3 regions of the Methyloceanibacter sp. genome follow, and region 3 is predicted to be linked to each of the others. Evidence: riboswitches for the same ligand, from Rfam matches in the RefSeq annotation. Region 3 holds a riboswitch; each other region holds the start of a gene.
The links. A riboswitch is a leader RNA that binds a small molecule or an ion and turns the genes downstream of it on or off. The one in region 3 is predicted to bind cobalamin.
Positions count from the first base shown of each region.

Region 1: it holds a riboswitch for cobalamin, as region 3 does, so the genes downstream of both, cobU (bifunctional adenosylcobinamide kinase/adenosylcobinamide-phosphate guanylyltransferase) here and AC33YF_RS00315 (cobalamin-binding protein) in region 3, are expected to answer to the same signal.
Region 2: it holds a riboswitch for cobalamin, as region 3 does, so the genes downstream of both, AC33YF_RS01885 (energy-coupling factor ABC transporter permease) here and AC33YF_RS00315 (cobalamin-binding protein) in region 3, are expected to answer to the same signal.

Region 1 is NZ_JBZMXT010000020.1:3,705-9,178, forward strand. It holds gene cobW (cobalamin biosynthesis protein CobW) at 1-232, opposite strand, end outside; gene AC33YF_RS05680 (DUF1636 family protein) at 229-654, opposite strand; cobalamin riboswitch at 764-987, opposite strand; cobalamin riboswitch at 1,089-1,290, shown strand; gene cobU (bifunctional adenosylcobinamide kinase/adenosylcobinamide-phosphate guanylyltransferase) at 1,411-1,965, shown strand; gene cobO (cob(I)yrinic acid a,c-diamide adenosyltransferase) at 1,962-2,579, shown strand; gene AC33YF_RS05695 (cobyric acid synthase) at 2,582-4,042, shown strand; gene cbiB (adenosylcobinamide-phosphate synthase CbiB) at 4,026-5,003, opposite strand; gene cobD (threonine-phosphate decarboxylase CobD) at 5,002-5,474, shown strand, end outside.
Region 2 is NZ_JBZMXT010000004.1:26,807-32,280, reverse strand. It holds gene AC33YF_RS01905 (phytoene/squalene synthase family protein) at 1-308, shown strand, start outside; gene idi (isopentenyl-diphosphate Delta-isomerase) at 442-981, shown strand; gene AC33YF_RS01895 (OmpA family protein) at 1,058-2,509, shown strand; gene AC33YF_RS01890 (helix-hairpin-helix domain-containing protein) at 2,541-3,191, shown strand; cobalamin riboswitch at 3,234-3,456, shown strand; gene AC33YF_RS01885 (energy-coupling factor ABC transporter permease) at 3,497-4,174, shown strand; gene AC33YF_RS01880 (SLC13 family permease) at 4,423-5,474, shown strand, end outside.
Region 3 is NZ_JBZMXT010000001.1:65,970-71,443, forward strand. It holds gene AC33YF_RS00305 (HPr family phosphocarrier protein) at 1-296, shown strand, start outside; gene ahcY (adenosylhomocysteinase) at 410-1,798, shown strand; cobalamin riboswitch at 1,935-2,144, shown strand; gene AC33YF_RS00315 (cobalamin-binding protein) at 2,306-3,106, shown strand; gene AC33YF_RS00320 (DUF1289 domain-containing protein) at 3,103-3,984, shown strand; gene AC33YF_RS00325 (linear amide C-N hydrolase) at 4,118-5,176, shown strand; gene AC33YF_RS00330 (adenylate/guanylate cyclase domain-containing protein) at 5,260-5,474, shown strand, end outside.

The DNA.
Region 1 (5,474 bases), on a different contig from region 3:
CCGTGCAGCATAGGCAGCCATTGGCAAGCTCAACAATGTTCTCCTCACTGCAGTTCTCGTCGCCGCAGCCCTTTAGGATCTGGCCGTCAATTCCGACATCGCCGAACTCGTTGACGATCACCGCCAGCCGACGCCCATTGGCATTTGCAAGCACGTGGCGGATTAGAGTGGTTTTCCCCGAGCCGAGAAAGCCAGTTACGATCGTGCAGGGAATGCGGGCGACAGACGTCATTCAAAATCCTCCGGGAAGGGGCCAAGTCCTAGGGGTGGGACACGCGCAATAAGACCGCCCTTCAGCGCTTGAGGCCGGCCGCGCCAGGGTAGAATTCCGTCCTCGGCGGTCGCGAGCAGTTTTGCGCCTTCGACCAGTGCCGCTGCGTCATCTGGCGCGTTCAGTTCGCCGAAAACATAGGTCCAGCTGTTCTTCTTGCGCATCGCTGCGCTGAGCGAACGGCTGCAATTCGCCAGGCATTCGACGTGACGAACCGAGACCCCGGTGCCCCGAGCGGCTTCGGTTGTGGCGTCCGCAAGCATCCGCCCGGCCCGAGGTCCCTCGTCAGGATCGCCGGCTAATCGGCATGTCACGCAGACATAGACGATTGGGCCCTCGCGGGTCTCGTCCGTACCATCCTTGTTCGCTTCGGGGACTGCCACCCTGGTGTTTCCTTGGCGCTTCTCAACGAAAAGCAACATCGTGCAGGGTGCAAACCGGCCCACACCGGGGCCGAACAGAAACCAACCGTCGCAGAGGCACCCCGCCCGGCGGACGACTAGATCGACGGCAGGTCTCCTGGCTCCGCGGGTCTCTCCCTAGGCCGCCTTCCCGGGCTCCATCCCAGTGGCATTGGCTTGGGCGCCCAAGATCGATCTGGAAACCGGTCTATGAGCTATCCGCTTACAGTTGCGGGGGCAGCCGCGGATTTGGACATTGTCCTTACCGCGTTCCCTGTTTGCTCGAATTGAGCAACCGTCGATCCTGCACATAAGGCCCTGCGACGAGCGTTTGTCAATGCATCGCAGGGGCTTGCGACCCTGTAGGCGCCTAGTTTTCGCGGTCAGGTTCTTCTTGCGGCGTGCCCCTTGGGCTCTATATTTGAGGCGCCGCAGGTTCCCGCATGAGGCGGGACGCAAGAAGGGAACACGGTGAGGGAAACACTCTAGTCCGTGGCTGCCCCCGCAACTGTTGGTGGCGAGCACCCCTCATTAGGCCACTGGAGCCAGGCTCTGGGAAGACCGAGGGGGAGCGCAGACCCACAAAGCCAGGAGACCTGCCCGCGGCTCAAACCTCGATTGGCGCCCTCGGGTGGAGGGTGCCGAAAGGAAGAATCAATGTCCAAATCGGTGCATGGGGACCCGCTGGGGATTTCTGCGGGCTATACCCGTGCGTTTTTCGCGGGGCGCGCTTAGGCCGTGCCTGACAGCGGCCCTAGGGATCGTGCCAGCCGAGGCAACGAAGGCATCATCTTCGTTCTTGGGGGTGCCCGCTCGGGAAAGAGCCGTTTTGCTGAGAGCCTTGTCGAGAGTCTTCAGCCGCCATGGGTCTATATCGCTACCGCCGAAGCGCATGACGACGAGATGGCGGCACGCATCGCCGAGCACCAAGCCCGTCGCGCGTCCAGTTGGCAGACCCTGGAAGCAGCCCACGAATTGCACGTTGCCATTCGCGGTGCGCCCGAGGACGCCATCGTGCTCGTCGATTGTTTGACATTGTGGCTCTCCAATATCATGCACGGGCCATACGACGTCGGCGATGCCACGGCTCAGCTCGAAGACGCGCTGCGCACTAGGAAGAAGGCGACCGTGCTTGTCTCCAATGAAGTGGGCTTAGGGCTCGTCCCCGAAACGCCTTTGGGACGTGCTTTCAGAGATTCTCAGGGACGCCTCAATCAACGGATCGCCGCCGTAGCCGACCGCGTGATCTTCGTAGTCGCTGGCCAGCCTCTCATTGTGAAGGGAAATGCATGACAAAGACCGTCGACGAGAAGGACCTCGAGCGCCATCGCGCAAAAATGGCGAAGCGCAAAGAGCTTCAAGACGCCGAAGTTGCCGAGAAGACCCTCGAGAAGGGCCTCCTCATCGTCCACACGGGAACCGGTAAGGGTAAAACCACGGCGGCATTCGGTTTGGCCTTGCGCATGATTGGCCGAGGCGAACGCGTCGGCATCGTGCAGTTCGTGAAGGGCGCTTGGCACACTGCCGAACGAGATGCGTTGGAACGGTTCGGGGATCAGGTCGCGTGGTATTCGATGGGCGAAGGCTTCACGTGGGAGACCCAAGACTTGGAACGCGATATTGCGGCGGCTGAACGTGCTTGGGCCAAGGCGGTCGAGTTGATGAACGATCCAAGCTTCAGTCTCGTGATCCTCGATGAGTTGAACATCGCGCTCCGCTACGACTATCTGCCGTTCGACGCGGTCCTGGAAACGCTGAAGGCGCGGCGGCCGGACCTGCATGTCATTGTCACTGGCCGCAACGCAAAACCCAGCCTGATCGAGGCCGCGGACCTCGTGACGGAGATGACCCTCGTGAAGCATCACTTCGCTGCTGGGGTGAAGGCGCAAGCCGGCATCGAATTTTAGCGATGACCGCCCGCGCGCTCATGTTCCAGGGGACGGGTTCCGATGTAGGCAAGTCCCTGATTGTTACCGGGCTGTCGCGTGCGCTTGTCTTGCGTGGACTGAATGTCGCACCGTTCAAGCCGCAGAACATGTCGAACAATGCGGCCGTAACCGCCGATGGTGGCGAGATCGGGCGGGCGCAGGCGCTCCAGGCACGCGCGGCGCGCGTTGCGCCGAGCGTCCACATGAATCCGGTCTTGCTGAAGCCACAAAGCGAGGTCGGCGCGCAGATCGTGGTCCGCGGGCGCATCTACGGCAAGGCCAAGGCTGCGGAATACCAAACACTGAAGCCTGAGTTGATGGGCGCTGTACAGGACAGCTTTGTCCGCCTGAAAGCCGATGCAGATGTCGTTCTGGTGGAGGGAGCGGGTAGCGCATCGGAAGTGAATCTGCGGGCAAACGATATTGCCAATATGGGCTTTGCCAGGGCTGCGGATGTACCGGTCGTGCTGATTGGCGACATCGACCGAGGCGGCGTCATCGCCAGCCTTGCGGGCACGAAAGTCGTGCTCGACCCGAGCGATGCCGCGATGATCTGCGGGTTTCTCGTCAATAAGTTCCGGGGCGACCCAGCCCTGTTTGCTGACGGTATGGCACACATCGCCAACGCAACTGGGTGGCAGGCAATGGGACTAATTCCATTCTTCGCAGGCGCAAGAACCCTGCCAGCGGAAGACGCGCTTGCACTTGAGCAGCAACAAGCGGCCAAGTCCGATGCGAGGTTGAGAGTCGCCGTTGCGGTATTGCCCCACATAGCCAATTTCGATGATCTTGACCCGCTTGCCGCGGAGCCGGCGGTCGAGATCGTCCGTATACGGCCAGGCCAAGCGTTGCCGGGGGATGCGCAGCTTGTCATCCTACCGGGGTCCAAGGCGACACTCTCCGATTTACGGACCTTTCGCGAAGCTGGCTTCGATATCGATCTTGCAGCGCATCTGCGCCGAGGCGGCTGTGTGCTCGGACTTTGCGGCGGTTATCAGATGTTGGGTCGGCTGCTGCGGGACCCGGAGGGTTTTGAGGGTGAGCCTGGTGAAGCCGATGGGCTCGGGCTGCTCGACGTGGAGACGACGCTGACAGGTGAGAAACGTCTCGAGCCAGCGCGGGGGCAAACTTTCGATGGCGTGCCCTTTAAGGGTTATGAAATGCACATGGGCCGTACGGTCGGACCCGATTGCGAACGTGCTTTTGCGAGCCTCGATACCGGTGCGCGCGACGGAGCGGTCTCTGCAAACGGCCAGGTGTTCGGTACGTATGTGCATGGATTGTTTTCGGACGATAGGCAGCGTACCGCATGGCTCAAGCGATTTGCCGCAGGATCGTCGCAGGTTCGATACGACGAGCAGGTCGAGAGCGTTCTTGACACGCTCGCCGCTCATTTGGAGGCGCATGTCGATATCGATGGACTTCTCAAAGCAGCACGCTGATTGCAGCCACGATGGCAATCAGGGCGATCAGCAAGGCATCTGCAACAGCGTAGAGCCGCAGCGCTGTACGAATATCGTGCGCCGTGGCTGCACTGCGGCCCGTCCCCAGCCATGGGTCGAGCGATGGGCCATCCGTTTTGGAGCCGGAATAGTTGCGGGGGCCGCCAAGTGCCAAGCCAAGCGCGCCTGCCATCGCCGCCTCCGGGTATCCTGCATTGGGCGAGGCATGTTTAGCGGCGTCGCGTCGTATCGTCGTCCAGGCCGCGCTCGGGGATGCCTCTTTCGTCAGAGCAGCGGCGCCGACCAAAAGCACTGCCGACAGTCGCGCCCCTGGCAAGTTAACGATGTCGTCCAGCTTGGCCGCGCCCCATCCAAAGTCTTTGTAGCGGGACGAGCGATGGCCGATCATGCTGTCGGCAGTGTTGATTGCTTTGAAGACCGCGCCTCCCGGGAGCCCTGCCAGCGCCAACCAAAAGACCGGCGACACGACGCCATCGGAGAAACTTTCGGCCAAACTCTCGATCGCCGCGCGCGCGACACCCGCTGCGTCGAGCGAGCTCGTGTCACGGCCGACGACGTGCGATACGGCCGTGCGCGCGTCCTCCAAGCTTCCTGTTTCGAGGGCCTCCGCAATGGCGGCGGTATGGGTGTAGAGGCTATGCTGGGCAAGCAATGTGCTGGCCGCAACCGCGACGAAGAACAAGCCGAACGGCAAGAGGAGCAATACGGATTCCAGAAGGAACGCGCAGGCGAAAGTCACGAGCAGCAGCACCAACAATGCGGCGATACCGGCGCGCCGGCGTTCGGCACCCTCCTTGGCGGTATCGTTAAGCCGGTTGTCGAGCCGTCGTATGAGGCTCCCCATCCAGGTCACGGGGTGGCCGATGCGCTGCACGAGCCGCTCCGGATATCCCACGGCGAGCTCGACGAGCATCGCAAGAAGCGCTAGCGGTGCTGCCATGACGTTGCCCGATCCGACCTCATCAAAACCCTCTGCTACACCAAAGGCTGCGCCCTCACCTGAAGCACCCGTGACGCATGGGGGCGACCTCGACGCGGCGCGCGCGCATTTTCCCGGCGCGCCTGAGCCAATCGTCGACCTGTCGACCGGCGTCAACCCTCATCCCTATCCTATCGGGGATATCAGTGTGGAGGTATTTGCACGCCTTCCAGAACCAGCAGCACTAGCGCGGCTCACCAGCATTGCGGCCGTCTTCTACGGTGCGCCGTCGCCGGAGCACGTCGTCACGGCACCCGGGAGCCAGGTTCTCATGGCGATGATCGCGGGTCTGGTTCCACAGGGGCGCGCTACGATGCTTGGTCCGACCTACGCCGAGCATGCGCGTGTCGCCGCGCTTAGCGGTCATGAGGTGAGTACGGTCGAGACCCTCGACAAGTTCGATCAGGCTTCGCTCGCCGTTGTCGTCAATCC
Region 2 (5,474 bases), on a different contig from region 3:
TCCATCGTCTTGCGGCGGTTGCTCTCGACCATCTGGGCAATGCAGTCGATTACACTTTGACGATCCCGCGCCAGCACACCGGGATCCGACAATTCTGTTTGCTCGCAATTGGAATGGCCTATGCCACTCTCAACCGTGTCGTTCAGGTCTCGAACTTTTCCCCGGACTATCACCCAAAAATTTCGCGTTCGACCGTAAAGAGCGTCATGCTCGCCGCCCCCGTCATCTGCCGAAGCGATTCGCTAACGCGGTGGGCTATGTCTGGGATGGCGAGCAGATGTCAGGCGAACGCCGTTCAACACTCCTGATCGCTGCAGTACCGGCACTGGTCCCTTAGGACCGAGATTCTGAGTCGTTGCCGCGCGAGCAGGCCATCAGTGTCTGTTGTGTATCCTATGTCGGCCCCTTGACAGTGTTCTTCCGATTCAAGAGGTTGGCGCGATGGAGACTTTAGAAAAAGTCATTCTCGTCGACGATCATGATCGGGAGATTGGTACCGGCGAGAAGCACGAGGTCCATAGGCAAGGTTCTCTGCATCGCGCATTCTCGGTCATCATCTGGGACAGCGCTGAGAGAATCCTGCTCCAGCAGCGCAGCGGCAGCAAATATCATTCTGGTGGACTCTGGACAAACGCCTGCTGCGGGCATCCGCGCCCAGGTGAAGAATGTGCGGCGGCCGCTCAAAGACGGCTGCAACAAGAAATGGGTTTCGATTGCCCGCTTGTTGGGCTCGGCACAATCCGCTATCGCGCGGAACTCGACCACGACATGATCGAGCACGAGATTGTGCACGTTTTTCAGGGCTTTCATGACGGTGCCATCGCGCCGGACCCCGAAGAGGCGCAGGCCTATCGTTGGGCGACCCCTCAGGATGTGCAGGCTGACGCGGTGGCTTCGCCCGAGAGATATACGGCTTGGTTCCGCAAGTATCTCAGAGCCAAGTGGCCCGTCATGCGTGCGGTGCCTGAGAATTCCAGCTGACTTGCTTTGCATCCCCACAGGTTGTTCATCGGGCAGCCACGCAGAGGTGTAAGCCTCGACGAAAGGGAAAATACCGATGCGGAAGATCCTGGCAATCTTGTTTCTTATCGCGGGTGTCATCGCGTTGTGCGGATACGGCGCGAAGCATCATGCCCGGCACATGGAACAAATTGTTGCGGACGGCGCCAGCGGGGCCGTTGCTGCCTCTGTGCATGGCCTCAAGACGACCGTTGGCGGGCGTGACATCGAGGTGAGCGGACTTGCCGATAGCGCGGCCGAACGTGATCGAATTCTGGAGACGCTCGATACCGTAGAGGGGCGGCGCGTCGTTCGGGATAGGATGATCGTTCTGGCGTCTGCCTCGCCTTACACGTTCTCGGCGGAGAAAACAGACAAGGGTGTCACCGTCTCCGGCTATATGCCGACCGACATTGCGCGCGAGGGGATTGCCGTGATTCTCGACCGCGATGTGCCGGAACTTGAGCTTGCATCCGGCGCACCCGGGGGCTGGACGATTGTTGCGCAGGATGGGCTCAGCGCTCTTGGCAAGCTGAACAACGGTCAGCTGAGCATGTCGGATACGACGCTCTCGATCTCGGGGGAGGCCACGACGCCCGCTGACGGGGAGGCTGCTTTGGCAGAGCTCAAAGACGTGCCGCCGGGTTACGCGGTCACGACATCCCTCGACTACTTGGACGACGGCGAGCCCATCGACTTTCAGATCGTCTATTCCGCCTCGGACGGCGCGTCCGTAAACGGCAAGCTGCCCGCCGGATTGACTCCCGAAAATGTGGCTGACGCACTCGGTCTGGCTTCCATTTCCGGCGACCCGTCTATCGCGATCTCGGGTGATCCCAGCTCTCTCCTGGCGGCTCTGAAGATACTCTCATCATGGCTCGCGGAATTCGAAACGTTGAAGCTAATGCTTGGGAGCGACAACGGTTTCGGTCTGACCGCGAACGCCTCTCCGGGAGCGGACGTAGAACTCTTAAACAGCGCCCTCTCAGAATCGTTGGACGGTGCAGATGCGGTGACAATTGAGGCTGCCAGCGATTTACCACCCGAGGGCACGAGCCGCGTGAACGCTGCGACAGGGGAGACGGAGGTGCTGACGGCGGGCTATTGGCTGCCCCAGATGGACTTCGTGGTTGGTTACGGACAATGCCGCGACAAGGCCAATGCGCTCTTGGCCGCGCGCAACGTAAACTTTGTGACCGGCTCTGCGCGGCTCGACGCCCGGTCATTGAGAGTCATCAACGCGATTACTTCGCTCGTTATGAAGTGTGTTCAGTCCGGCGACCTGCGCGTCGAGGTTGGCGGACATACGGATAGTCAAGGGGACAGCGCCTCCAACATGCAGCTAAGCCAGGACCGGGCCGAAGCGGTTGTTGAAGCTCTCATTCGACGAGGCGTACCGGTGGAAGCTATCGCCGCAGCGGGCTACGGCGATACCAAACCTATGGCCGACAACGACACAGAAGACGGGCGGGCAGCGAACAGACGCGTGACTTTGGCGTTCACTCAATAGCGGGCCGAGAGCTACACAAAGGGGATTTCTTATGTTCAAGAACTGGGGCTTTCTGCTCGGAGAAATATGGTTCCTGATTGTGCTCGCGGTTTTTCTGGGTCTGTTCGCGGGTTGGCTCCTTTGGAGCGGACGCCGGAGCACTGCCTCAGAGAGTTCCAGCGCCGAGGTCGACGCGTTGCGATCCCAACTCGAACAATGTCGGACGACATCAAAAGAGAAAGACGAGTTGATCGGTCGTCTCGAAGCGCGGCTGGAAGGCCGCGGGGTCAATCCAGAGACGGTGCCGGCCTCGTCTCAGAGTACGGCTACGACACCCGCCAGACTCGTGGCCACGGGAAAGACGACCAGCGCAGACGCCGACCATGGCGCCGCCAACAGAGGCAGCAAACCCAAGACACTGGAAACGCCCCTCGACGGGAAGGCGGACGACCTCAAGAAGATCAAAGGCGTCGGACCTAAGCTAGAGCAGCTTTGCAACCGCTTGGGTTTTTGGCATTTCGACCAGATTGCCAACTGGACGGACGATGAAGTGGCCTGGGTCGACGCCAATTTGGAGGGCTTCAAGGGCCGCGTCACGCGCGATAGCTGGGTGGAGCAGGCTAAATTGCTCGCGGAAGGCCGCGCAACCGAGTTCTCCAAGCGCGTCGAGGCCGGAGAAGTCTACGATCAAAGCAAGAGTTGAACCGTTTCGTTTTTGCGACTTGACGCTGCGCTCGAGTCGTCCGAGAGTCGGAACGCCTTTGGTGTTTGGGCGCAATCGCGCGTCCGGATGAAACGGGAATAGGTAGGGCCCAACCAGCCCCGAAACCTAGCCGCCCCCGCGACTGTATGCGGTGAGCCGTCTTTCACTGACGTCACTGACCCTCAAGCCATTAGGCACAGGTTGGGAAGACGAAAGCCGGCAGTGATCCGCGAGCCAGGAGACCGGCCAATTGGCAAACGGGCCAACCCAAGCGCCGTCGGGTGAGACGGCAACGGAGGGATACAATGCATATTGAACCTGGCCTTGTGGCCGAGGGTAAGATTTGGTTGAGCGTTGCCACTGCCGCGGGCGCCGGCGCCTGCGGCTTTAAGCTTGCTTGGGAAGACGTCAAGGAGCATGGCACTGTTTCGCTTGCGGCGCGCGCCGCAATCGCGACAGCACTCGTCTTCGGTTTCTTCGAAGTGTTACCGCACTACCCGGTTGGCGTTTCCGAAGTACACTTCATCTTCGGTACGACGCTGTTTCTGCTCTTCGGATCGGCAGCTGCGGCCATAGGATTGGCCTTGGGGCTTCTGTGTCAGGGGCTGTTCTTTGCGCCGGCCGACTTGCCGCAGTACTTCATGAATGTCACGACGCTGTTGGTGCCGTTGTTCGGCATACGATATCTCGCTGAGAAGATTATTGATCCCGGCACATGCTATGTGGACTTGAAGTACAGCCAGGTGCTTGCGCTCTCGGCCACGTATCAGGCGGGTATCGTCGCGTGGGTAGGATTTTGGACGCTCTATGGTCAGGGCTTCGGTGCGGAAAATCTGCAATCCTTGGCGATGTTCGGCGGTGCTTATCTGCTGGTCATCATCGTGGAGCCGTTGGCGGATCTTGCCGTGCTTGCGGGCGCGAAGGCGCTCCGCTTCTTGCGGGGAAGTCCGTTCGTCGTGCAACGGCTCTTCCACACAGCCTAAGACGGCATAACTCTTAAAGTATTGGGGCGGCGGTGCGTATATAGGCGCCGCCGCCAAGACGGCGAAGCTGACAGCTGCGGCGATGGCATCTCCCGTGGACGGCGCCGACAGTGTCGGTCTCACGCAACAAGTCCGTGCCTGCTCCAATTTGACATCCAGGTATGATCCGTGTCCAAAGCGGGCGCTAACGACTTCAGCCAAGGCCGGAAATACATTCGCGGCTTCGAAGCAAGAGGCGGTCGCGAAGCATGCTTGAGCCGGATGAAAGCGGGGCGGGCCGCAAAACGCATCAACTGATTGGCCTTGGCATCGGCCCCTTGGTGTTTGTTGCCTGTTTGCTCAGCCCCGCGCCAGACGGCATGTCGCCACTGGCCTGGTCCGTCGCCGCGTTGGCGTTGTGGATGGCTGTTTGGTGGTCAACGGAGGCGGTCCCGCTTTTTGTAACAGCGCTTCTGCCGCTCGCAGTATTGCCGCTTCTCGGCGTTGATAGCATTCGGGGCGCGGCTGCGCCGTTCGCCCACCCCGTGGTGTTCCTGCTGCTTGGCGGCTTTCTTATCGGGCTCGCTCTTGAGAAGTGGCATCTGCATCGGCGGATCGCCTTCCACATCATCCTGGCGGTCGGTAATCAGCCCCTAAATCTCATCGCGGGCAAGATGCTCGCGACCGCGTTTTTGAGTATGTGGATCACGAACACGGCTACGACGATCATGGTCTTGCCAATCGCCATGTCACTCATCGCCGTCATTACCCCGAACGGAAAAGTGAGTCATGGCGAGGCCGCAAATTTCGGCACAGCAATGATGCTTGCCATCGCGTATTCGGCTTCCATCGGCGGGATGGCGTCTCTTGTGGGCTCGCCCACCAATCTGCTGGCCGCGAGCTATCTGGAGGAAGTGTTTCAGATCGAAATCACGTTCGCCGAGTGGATGCTGTTCGCGCTGCCGATCTCTGCACTTCTTTTGGGATGCGCGTATCTCGTCCTGACCCGGATTGCATTCCCCGTGACCAACAGACTGGGTGCGGTAGACCCAAGCCTCGTTCAAGGGATGCTGCGGGAGATGGGGCCAATGTCGGTTCCTGAAAAACGCGTCTGCGCCGTGTTCGTGACCGTGGCTCTTTGCTGGATATTCTCGCCCTTGGTGGAGGACTGGCTTGACTTTGACATCTCCGATACTGGCATCGCTCTGATCGGCGCTATTGCACTATTTGCCATTCCTGCAAATTGGTCTGAACGGACCTTTTTGTTGGACAGCACTGCTGTGCGCCGGGTGCCTTGGGAGGTCTTGATTCTGTTCGGTGG
Region 3 (5,474 bases):
TCAAACTCTCAGATCCCGCAAATGGGACCTACGCGGCTGATGTGCTGATCCCCAACAAAAAAGGTCTTCACGCGCGCGCCTCGGCGCAGTTCGTGCGCGTTGCCGGCGACTTCCCGGCCAATGTGCAGGTGAGCCGGGATGAGCAGACCGTCGGCGGCACCTCAATCATGGGGCTGATGATGCTCGCGGCGGGGCAAGGGGACTTCATACATATCGAGACGAGCGGCGACAGCGCGAAATTGGCCATCCAGGCCCTCGTCACGCTGGTCGAAGACGGTTTCGGCGAGGAAGACTGAGGCGCGAAAAAAGCCGAAAGCGCCAGCGCCAACCGCGTCTTGACTCCCCCAGCCGCCTATAACATATAAGGACTTCTTTATATCTTTATGCAGCCAGAGGCAGAAAGAACGGCATGAACTACCACGTTAAGGATATCGGGCTCGCGGATTGGGGCCGTAAAGAGATCGCCATCGCTGAGACCGAAATGCCGGGCCTGATGGCCGTGCGCGAAGAGTACGGCGCCGAACAGCCCCTTAAAGGCGCCCGCATCGCGGGCTGCCTGCATATGACGATCCAGACCGCCGTCCTCATCGAGGCGCTGCAAGCCCTTGGCGCCGAGGTCCGCTGGGCGTCCTGCAACATCTTCTCCACGCAAGACCATGCCGCCGCGGCCATTGCCGCCACGGGCACGCCGGTGTTCGCCGTCAAGGGCGAAACGCTGGAGGAATATTGGGACTATGTGGACCGTATCCTGGAATGGCCGGAGGGCGAGACCGCCAATCTGATCCTCGACGACGGGGGCGACGCCACCATGATGGTCATCCTCGGCGCCCAGGCCGCGGAAGACCCGAGCGTGCTCGACAACCCGTCCAACGAGGAAGAAGAAGCCTTCTTCGCCACGATCAAGAAGCGCCTCGCCCGCGACCCGGGCTTCTACACGAAGGTCCGGCACACTCTCAAAGGCGTGTCCGAAGAGACCACGACCGGCGTACACCGGCTCTACGAGATGCAGAAGAAGGGCACGCTCCCCTTCCCCGCCATCAACGTGAACGACAGCGTGACCAAGTCGAAATTCGACAATCTCTATGGCTGCCGCGAGAGCCTGCCCGACGGCATCAAGCGCGCCACGGACGTGATGCTGGCCGGCAAATACGCCGTGGTCTGCGGCTATGGCGATGTGGGCAAAGGCTGCGCCGAGAGCCTGAAGAGCCAGGGCGCGCGCGTGGCCGTCACCGAGATCGATCCCATCTGCGCGCTGCAGGCCGCAATGGAAGGCTACGAAGTCACCACGATGGAAGACGCCGCCTCAAAGGGCGACATCTTCGTCACCACCACGGGCAATAAGGACGTCATCACCGTCGACCATATGCGCGCGATGCACGACCGGGCCATTGTCTGCAATATCGGTCACTTCGACTCGGAGATTCAGGTCGCCGCGCTCAAGAACTTCGTCTGGCACAATGTGAAGCCGCAAGTGGACGAGGTGGAGTTTCCCGACGGCAAGCGCATCATCTTGCTGGCCGAAGGGCGCCTCGTGAATCTCGGCTGCGCCACCGGCCATCCGAGCTTCGTGATGAGCGCGTCCTTCACCAACCAAGTGCTGGCCCAGATCGAACTTTGGCAGTACTCGGACAAATACGAGAACAGGGTCTATGTGCTGCCGAAGCATCTCGACGAAAAGGTCGCGCAGCTGCACCTTACCAAGCTCGGCGCGCAGCTCACCACACTGACGGACGACCAGGCGTCCTATATCGGTGTGAAACCCGAAGGCCCCTTCAAGCCGGAGCATTATCGCTACTAGCAACTTCGTTGCTTTTCAGATGAGATCAAGAAGGCCGGGCCGCACCAGGGTAACGAGCCAGTCGGCGTTCTTGTCGACCGCGACAGCGCCGTTGCGGGGGATTGTGCCGCAATTGACAATGCGCCCCGTCTGCCGCAGCGTGGCTATCGTTGGAGGTTCCCTGAGGCGTTGTTCGATGGGATGAAAGGGAACACGGTGTGCGCCTCGCTTGGCGCGGATGCCGTGGCTGCCCCCGCAACTGTGAGCGGCGAGCTTACTGCCAACTCTGACCACTGGGAAACCGGGAAGGTCGGGCAGCCGGCGCAGACCCGCGAGCCAGGAGACCTGCCTTCGACCGTGCCAGGGCTGATGGGCGAGCGGGGTTGTTCGCGCATTGTCGGGATGTTCCATCGGGCTTCTCCGAAAGCACTGACGCGTTTTGTTTGGTCGCTCGGCTTCGGAGGGAAGAATGTCCCATATACAGGCTACGCAGGTTGCCGCGCGAGAAGCGAGGCGGCGCGCGAAACGATGAAGCGATTTCCCCCCGAACGCATTGTTTGCCTGACGGAAGAGACCGTCGAGACGCTCTACCTACTTGGCGAACAGCACCGGATCGTCGGCGTGTCGGGCTATGCGGTGAGGCCCCGACGGGTGCGCCAGGAAAAGCCGCGTGTCTCCGCGTTTACGTCGGCGGACATCCCGAAGATTCTTAGCCTCGCGCCCGATCTCGTGCTGACCTTTTCCGATCTACAGGCGGAGATCGCGGCAGAGCTCATCAAGACCGGCGTGACCGTCATTGCCTACAACCAGCGCGACGTCGCCGGCATTTTCGCCATGATCCGGCACCTCGGCGCGACCGTCGGCCAAGGCCCCCGCGCCGAACAGCTGGCGGGCGCCTACGAGCAACGCCTGGAGCGTATCGCCGCACATGCCGAGCGCGGGAGCCGCCCGCTTGTCTATTTCGAGGAATGGGACGATCCGATGATCTCCGGCATCGCCTGGGTGTCGGAGCTGATCGGGATCGCCGGTGGCCGCGATGCGTTTCCGGAGCTCGCCGCTGAGGCGGCAGCGCGCGACCGTGTCGTTACATCCGAACAGGTCATCACCGCGGCGCCGGATGTGATCCTCGCCTCGTGGTGCGGCAGGAAGGTCCGCCCCGAGAAGATCGCCGCGCGGCCCGGCTGGGATGCGATGCCGGCGGTACGCGACGATCGGATCTTTGAAATTAAATCCCCGCTGATCCTACAGCCCGGCCCCGCAGCGCTCACGGACGGGCTCGACGCCATCGTGGCCGCGCTCGGCGACAATCCCAACGAGGTGACCCAATGACGACCGCCAGTCCCTGTGTCGGTATTTGCAAGCTCGACGATGCGACGGGTTGGTGCCTTGGCTGCGGACGCAGCGGCACCGAAATTGCCGATTGGCGCGAAAGCCCTGCAGACTGGCGCAGCGCCATCTGGCTGGAGATACCCGAGCGTCTGAAGCAACTCGGGGTCGCCTGCCGCAGGCTGCCCTGGACCAAGACGGATATGCAGAATTTTGTGGTCCAGTCACTCGAGCAAGGCAGTGGCACCTTTGTCATGGGGGTGGTCGGCGCCGTTGCAGAATTTGCGCCGGCGACGGGGCAGTCCGTCGCGGTCGAGGTGCGCGACGATAAAATCACAGCGCACACAGATGGCGGCGCGCTTCATATGTGGATCGACGATGATGTCCGCGCTTTGACCTTCGATCCACCGTCAACCCCCATCGAAGGCACGCACGTCGTGCTTGCTGTCAAACGTGAACGCGGACGGCTCCCTGCCGTTGGCAGCATCGCCGACCTCGGTGAGGACGCGGCGCCGTTGATTGATGAAAGCGCGAAGCAGTTGTTCGATCTGGGCCTCAATCGAAAGGAGGCTCGATTTTGCGTGCGCGTTGCCGACGGTTCGGCACGCAGTGTGCTGCACAGTGCGGCCGGCCAGACGCTGATCTCAAGTCTGCCCATGCTTGGACCCGTGCTCGCTGCAGAAAGCCCAACCCGCGTCATCGAGACAGCACTTGGCCGGATCGAGGTGCAAGGCCAAATCCCGAGACCGGGCGAGCGATCGCCTGACCGCCCTCACACCCATCTGCTGCCGGACCAACTTGCGTTGAGTCGCGCGATGCCGGTGGGCATGGACTTGCCCCGCGCCTACCTTCCAGGTGCCTTGTGCTATCCACGTGCATGAGACACAACTGATGCCCGACCTTGGCGCTTCCCTGTCATGCCCGCGGAAGCCATTCCGCCGTCAACTTCTTGATTCAATTCGGTTCTAGGGTTCGCGGCTGAGGTTGGGACCATCACTCTTTAGGAGCGCCCCCATGCGTTTTGGAAAACTGCCCGCCCTATATCTTGCAACCACCCTTGCAGGAGCCACGGCCTTTGACGCGGCCACGGTCGCCGACGCGTGCTCGCGGTTGCTCTACGAGACGGGGGACGGCTCCTACATCATCGCGCGTAGCATGGACTGGAATGACCCGATGGCCGCGACGAGCCTCTGGGTGTTTCCGCAAGGGATGCAACGTGACGGCGGGATCGGGGACAATCCGCTCACCTGGACATCGAAGCATGGCTCCGTGATCACCTCGTTCTACGATGCAGCGTCCGTTGACGGCATCAACGACAAGGGCCTGATGGGCAACGTTCTGTATCTCGCCGAGTCCGACTATGGTGATGCCGTGAAGATCGGAAAGCCCACCACATCAATTGGCGCTTGTCTTCAGTACTTCCTCGACAACTATGCGACCGTCAAAGAGGCCGTGGCGGCCATGCAAGACTCTCCGTTCACGGTCGTGGCGCCCGTGCTGCCCAACGGGAGGCCCGCCTCCGGGCATCTTTCGCTTGCGGACTCCTCAGGCGACTCGGCGATCTTCGAATATCTCGATGGCAAGCTCGTGATCCATCACGGTCCTGAGTATCGCGTCATGACCAACTCTCCGACCTTCGATCAACAGCTCGCGCTCGACTCCTATTGGCAGTTGATCGGCGGCGACAAATTTCTGCCCGGCACGATCAGCGCCGCCGACCGGTTCGCGCGCCTCAGCTACAACTTACAAGCCTCGCCCAAGTTCAAAGATCCTCAGCTCGCGCTCGCATCGGCCTTCTCCCAGATTAGGGCGATGAGCGTGCCCATCGGCATGAGCGATCCGGACCACCCTAATATCTCTTCCACACTGTGGCGGACCGTGGCCGATGATGAGGCAAAGCGGTATTTCTTCGAGTCCGCCGTGTTCCCTGCCGTGTTTTGGGTCGATCTTGAGAACGTCGATCTTGGTCCAGGCGCAAGCCCGATGAGGCTCGAGGTAGATCCCGAAAAGCCGATGGCTGGGGAAGTCTCCGCGAACTTTCAGAAGACGGAGCCCTTTGCCTGGCTCAAATAGCCGCTAGGCGGTAGCGCAAAAAATTTCTTCGCCTACCAAACTCACGTATAAGGAGGCAGCGGCCGGCGGAGGGCCGTTCCCCTATGAAGATCGCGCGACTGCTGTACATCTTCCTGCTCGGCGCCTTCTTGTTGGCAGCCGCGATCGTGGTGCAGGCCATCCTGCTGCGGCATATCCAAGACGATGTTGAGGCGGCGCAGGAGCGGCGCCATATCTCCAATGCGCTCGCCCGTGAGCTTCATCAGTCGTCCGACGATCTGACGCGGTTCGCCCGCACCTTCGCGGTCGCGGGCGATAA